Anaerocolumna sp. AGMB13020: one gene and its partner. The protein of the gene in region 2 interacts with the protein of the main gene of each other region in a pairwise test. Links are inferred from orthologs where the notes say so. Each region holds a gene or a part of one and is shown on either strand. Other genes may lie near its edges.

Region 1 (3,175 bases), 2.9 Mb from region 2 along the record:
GGTTATCTTGAGCGAAACTGCCAAAAAGATCGAACACAGGAATTTTGATATTCTGGATATCAATATGGGCTGTCCGGTACCTAAGGTAGTAAATAACGGCGAAGGTTCTGCGCTTATGAAGGAACCCAAACTTATTGGAGAGATTGTTTCGGCAGTATCTAGGGCCATCTCAAAACCTTTGACGATTAAAATACGCAGAGGTTTTAACGAAGCAGAAGTAAATGCTGTAGAGGTTGCCAGAATTGCTGAGGCAAACGGTGCGGCAGCGATTGCCGTTCACGGTAGAACCAGAGAACAGTACTACAGCGGCAAAGCTGACTGGGAGATTATAAGACAGGTTAAGGAAGCGGTCTCCATACCGGTTATCGGAAACGGGGATGTGGTTACTTATGAAGATGCGGTAAGGATTCAGGAAGAAACCGGCTGCGATGGTGTTATGATTGCCAGAGGAGCTCAAGGTAATCCATGGATATTTATGCAGATAAAGGAAGCCCTGAGGAATAAAACAGTACCTTTAAAACCTACTATAAAAGAAGCTGTGGATATGATGTTACGCCATGCAAAACTCGAGGTCATGTATAAGGGAGAGTATGTTGGTATCCGTGAGATGCGCAAGCATGTTGCCTGGTATACCACCGGTTATCCCATGGCGGCCAGATTCAGACAGAATGTCAATCTGATAGATACGTATTCTCAGCTGGAGGAACTGCTTTTAGTCTATCAGGCATCCGTTGAAATGATGGATAATAAGTAACAATGACCTGGGTAAAAGTAGGTTAAGATTCTACAAATTAAACAATAAATGAATATTTAGTAGAAAATAGTTGATTTTTATAGACTCTAATAGTAATATATTTATTAGAGCGACAGATGTCCGCGTGACACGAACACACACTTTCACATCTGCCGCATAAATATGTATTAGGCAGATTAGGTGAATTCACAAGCGACATAAGGTAAAGTGGAGAGCCGGAAAGAGGTTTGTATGAGTAAGTTAAGAGTTGGTATCCTTGGTGGTACCGGAATGGTAGGCCAGCGTTTCGTTTCCCTTTTGGAAAATCACCCCTGGTTTGAAGTTGCTGTTATCGCAGCCAGCCCCAGAAGTGCAGGTAAGACTTATGAGGAAGCTGTAGGAAGCAGATGGAAGATGAGCACTCCCATGCCGGAGGCAGTTAAACATATTATTGTGAAAGATGTGAATCAGGTGGATGAAATAAGCAGCCAGGTTGATTTTGTCTTTAGTGCAGTTGATATGACCAAAGAGGAGATCAAGGCCATAGAAGAAGCTTATGCAAAAACTGAAACTCCTGTAGTATCTAATAACAGCGCTCATAGATGGACCCCAGATGTTCCGATGGTGGTTCCGGAACTAAATCCAGAGCATCTGGAGCTGATTCCTTTTCAGAGAGAAAGACTTGGAACGAAGAGAGGTTTTATCGTTGTAAAACCCAATTGTTCAATTCAAAGCTACACCCCTGCATTATACGCTTTAAAGGAGTATGGTCCTAAGTTAGTGGTAGCAACCACTTACCAGGCAATATCAGGTGCCGGGAAGAATTTTGATGAATGGCCTGAGATGATAGATAATGTTATCCCTTACATTGGCGGTGAAGAAGAGAAGAGCGAGCAGGAACCCTTAAAGATATTCGGTAAGGTTGTAGAGGGTAAGCTTGAAAAAGCAAAGGGACCATTAATTACCACTCAATGTATTAGAGTTCCGGTATCAGACGGGCATACAGCAGCAATTTTCGTTAACTTTGAGAAGAAGCCCTCAAAGGAAGAGATCTTAAAGGCCTGGAAGGAATTTAAGGGTCTTCCCCAGGAACTAGAGCTTCCTATGGCACCCAAGCAGTTTATTCAGTATTTAGAGGAAGACAATCGTCCTCAGACCAAACTTGACAGAGATTATGAAGGCGGGATGGGTGTTTCCATCGGTCGTCTTAGAGAAGACAGCGTATTTGATTATAAGTTCGTAGGACTTTCACATAACACATTAAGAGGAGCAGCCGGCGGAGCTGTATTAATAGCGGAACTCCTTGCTGCCAAAGAATACATCACAGCGAAATAACCAAATAAAAGTTGCCGATACTGTTTGCTTTAACCATACACATGGGGTTAAAGCGAACGATATCGGCAACTTTTTAAGGCTCTGTTTCATATTGTCAAAAAGTAGATTTCTACAATTAATTTAGCTTTTAAAACTACTGGACTCCAGGAGCCTGTCGTATCCAGTATATCAGGCAATTATTCTCATTCTTTATAATCAAGCAGATATTTCAGATAATCCACACTGTTATCCTGATTTTTTGAGTTAACCACAATTCCAAATACCGGTCGGTCAGCGGCACTGGAGGCTCCTTTGAATAATTCTGCATTGTCCAGATAGATACCATAGGCACCGGATACCGGATTGTCCGAGGTACTTGATTCAAATACAGAATCTGAAAGAGCAGTAATCATTTCTGTAGGCAGCAGATCTGTCAGTTTGCTGAAAAAGCCTGCGGTTGCATAAGACTGAAAAGCGGATTCAGGAGCAATGATAACATCGATGTCACCAGCAGCTATATAAGTTGTAAGCTTTTGCTGCGCGCCCATGGTGTACTCCGAGACATCATTACCGGAGCCCAGATAATAAGAGGCATCAATAAATACTTCCTCCCTGTCATTGTCGCTTATAAGCCTTTTCTCCATATCGCTGGTCATCTTATCAATCGCTTCATCAGAGAAGGGATAGTTTAAAATCGCTGCATTAAGCACGGTGACCGGTTTCGGTGAAACAATCGTATAAATGAAATAGACCGCAAAACCGAGAATGATAAGGCCAATAATGGTCTTGGAAAGATAATAACTCTTATAATAAGAGACTTTCTCCTGAAAATTCATTTCTTTTAGTTTTTCTTTCTCGCTTTTTTCATCTCTTGGTGCATAAATGGATGCATTATCATCCAGCGCTGAATCTTTTAATTTATCTTCACTTATCATGGCTATTCTCTCCATTAAAGTCTGTATTCTGTGACAATCTTGTAGTATTAAGAAAAGAAATTGTTATAGTCAATTCTGCCCATAATTAAGTCACAGTATTTTTTACTATGGGTAGTTTAACACATTTGACTAGGAAAAAAAAGAAATTAATTCTAAAATATTAGTGAAAAAACAATACATTTGGGGTAATAGA
Region 2 (3,033 bases):
ATCGTAAAAGGCCATGATTTTCCAAAAGTTACCCTGGTGGGTATTCTGGCAGCGGATCTTTCCCTTCATGCAGCAGATTTTCGTGCATCAGAAAGGACTTTTCAGCTCCTGACACAGGCAGCAGGCAGAGCGGGAAGAGCTGAACTGCCGGGAGAAGTGGTGATACAGACTTACCAGCCGGAGCATCATAGTATTGTTTATGCAGGAAAAGGTGACTATGAAGGCTTTTATAAGCAGGAGATGCTGTTTCGCAAATTGATGTCCTATCCTCCGGCTTCCCATATTCTTGCAGTACTTATTGCTTCAAAAGAAGAGGGAAAAGGAATAGAAGCAGCTGAGTTTTTAACTGACAGCTTAAAACAATGGGAAAAAGAGGAGGAACTGAAAGAGTATCATATTATCGGACCTTCGCCGGCCAGCCTGTCAAAGGTCAATGATATTTACCGGTTCTGCTTATATATAAAGGAAGAAGATTACAACAGACTGATTGCTGCTAAGGATTTTTTGGACGGTTTTTACCGTTTTTCTGATAAATTTCAAGGAATTGTCGTCCAATTTGACTTTAATCCGATGAACAGTTATTGATTTTCGGTATAAAAATAGGTAAAATGGAGTGGTAATATAAAATTGATTAACGGTGGTTTTTGGATAAGCGATGGCCAAGGGGAGTTTTTCACAAGGGGACGGCAAATTGCACAAACCAGAAAACCCCTTGCTTCAATTCCAAGGCATAAGAAGTCCTAATTCTCTGGAAATTTTGTGCTGGGCATCTTCTTAAACAGATAACTCGCTGCACTCAAACAATCTGTTTGAGAAGATAGCACAAAGTTTCCAGAGAAAAGGGCTTCTAATGCCTTTCCATAGGCGCAATGGTTTTTTTGGTTTGCGCAATTTGCCTGTACTTGAAGTGTAAATATGGGGGTGGCACTTTAATCATTAATTGTAATATAAAATAATTATGTTTTTGGAAGATAAGTAAAAATCAGTTAATTCTTACATTTTTTATTGAAGTGAGAAGGCTGGATAATAATTAAACTTGTTTTTATAGATTAAAAGAGAGGATAATGGAAATGGCAATTCGCAATATTAGAAAAATCGGAGATTCCATCTTAAATAAGAGAGCAAAAGAAATTACAGAAATGACCCCGAAAATTAAGACTTTGATTCAGGATATGCTAGATACCATGTATGATGCTTACGGTGTGGGTCTTGCAGCCCCTCAGGTGGGTATACTGAAACGTCTTATCGTTATTGATGTTTCAGAAGACGGTGATTCGCCTATAATACTTATAAACCCTGAAATATTAGAAACTGACGGCGAGCAGGTGGGTGAGGAAGGCTGTCTTAGTGTTCCTGGAAAATCAGGGGTAGTAAAGAGACCCAATTATGCCAAGGTAAAAGCTTTCAATGAAAATATGGAAGAAGTTGTTGTGGAAGGAACAGAATTGTTAGCAAGAGCTCTTTGCCATGAAATCGATCATTTAAATGGCGAGCTGTATGTAGATAAGGTAATCGGAGAGCTTCATTCCAATACCGAAGAATAAAGGAGTAGCAGACACATGAATATTGTTTATATGGGAACACCGGCGATTGCAGCGGTTATCTTAAAAGATCTTCATGAAGCCGGTCATAGGATTATAGGGGCTGTGACGCAGCAGGATAAGCCGAAGGGAAGAGGCAATCAGGTGCAATATTCCGCAGTGAAGGAAATGGCATTAAGCCTTAACATACCGGTATTTCAGCCAAGACGGGTAAAAGAACCGGAATTTATTGAGATTTTAAAGCAGTTAAATCCGGATGTTATCGTTGTGGCAGCCTTTGGCCAGATCCTGTCAAAGGTTATTTTGGAACTTCCGAAGTTTGGTTGTATTAACGTACATGCTTCTTTGCTTCCTAAGTACAGGGGATCAGCACCTATTCAATGGAGTATCATTGAAGGAGAAGAAAAAACCGGTATTACCATAATGCATATGGATGAGGGAATTGATACTGGTGATATGATCAGCAAAAAGGAAATTACTCTTTCACCCAAAGAGACCTTTGGAACGTTACATGATAAGCTGGCGGAAGCAGCAGGGCCTTTATTAATTCATGCACTTGCGGATATCGAAGCAGGAAGAGCAACAAGAACCAGGCAGGGGGACAGTAACTCTATGTATGCCAGGATTCTTGATAAATCTCTGGGGCACATTGATTTTTCCCAGCCTGCCATTAAGATTGAAAGACTTATCAGAGGATTGAATCCATGGCCTAGTGCATTTACCTTCCTTGAAGGGAAAATGCTTAAGATCTGGGATGCGGATGTTGAGCCTGCCCAAGAAAATGGCGCACCAGGTGAAATTATCGCGGTAAGAAAAGATGCCGTATTGGTTCAGACAGGGGAAGGTATTCTTGCTGTCAAAGAACTGCAGTTAGAGGGAAAGAAAAGAATGACTTCAGAAAGCTTTTTGAGGGGATATGAAGTGAAAGCAAATACTGTTTTACAATAAAGTCTAAAAAGCAGCTGCCAGAAAGGACAGAAAGTTTTACAAGAGTGTCTGATGCGGTAACTGTTTTTGAAAAGGAGGAATTTATATGTTTCCATATTTTTACGGACTGGATCCCACATATATTTTGGTTATAATAGGTGCCGTACTTGTGCTGGGGGCCTCAGCTTTAGTGAATTTGACCTTCGGGAAATATTCGGCTGTCAGAAGCTTGTCAGGAATGACAGGTGCCCAGGCTGCACAGCGAATCTTAAATCAGGCAGGTATCTATGACGTTTCCATAGAACACATAAATGGTAAGTTGACCGATCATTATGATCCATCAAATAAAGTGCTGAGATTGTCTGACAGTGTATACGGTGATTCCTCCGTCGCTGCTATTGGTGTTGCCGCCCATGAGTGCGGGCATGCCATCCAGCACCAGCATGGATATGTGCCGCTTCGTCTGAGGACTGCTATCGTACCTCTTGCTAATTTTGGCTCAAAGATTTCCTGGCCTCTGATTATATTGGGAGTTTTCTTAAGCTGGTCGCAGACATTAATCTAT

What was found.
Region 1: the proteins of def (region 2) and asd interact in binary tests that used the Escherichia coli proteins (3 or more experiments, as listed by UniProt). The link is inferred for Anaerocolumna sp. AGMB13020 from one-to-one orthologs.

The regions. Positions count from the first base shown.
Region 1 is NZ_CP136910.1:2,425,303-2,428,477, reverse strand. The notes cover bases 185-3,026. They hold asd (aspartate-semialdehyde dehydrogenase), read left to right. Parts: upstream 185-985; coding sequence 986-2,068; downstream 2,069-3,026. Other genes in these bases: R2R35_RS09615 (hypothetical protein), read right to left, coding at 2,251-2,982; dusB (tRNA dihydrouridine synthase DusB), read left to right, coding at 185-754. In the rest of the region: more of dusB, read left to right, coding at 1-184.
Region 2 is NZ_CP136910.1:5,318,306-5,321,338, forward strand. What follows is about bases 108-2,807. They hold def (peptide deformylase), read left to right. Parts: upstream 108-1,070; coding sequence 1,071-1,544; downstream 1,545-2,807. Other genes in these bases: priA (replication restart helicase PriA), read left to right, coding at 108-585; fmt (methionyl-tRNA formyltransferase), read left to right, coding at 1,560-2,489; R2R35_RS22320 (zinc metallopeptidase), read left to right, coding at 2,575-2,807. In the rest of the region: more of priA, read left to right, coding at 1-107; more of R2R35_RS22320, read left to right, coding at 2,808-3,033. UniProt on the Escherichia coli protein: Removes the formyl group from the N-terminal Met of newly synthesized proteins. Requires at least a dipeptide for an efficient rate of reaction. N-terminal L-methionine is a prerequisite for activity but the enzyme has broad specificity at other positions.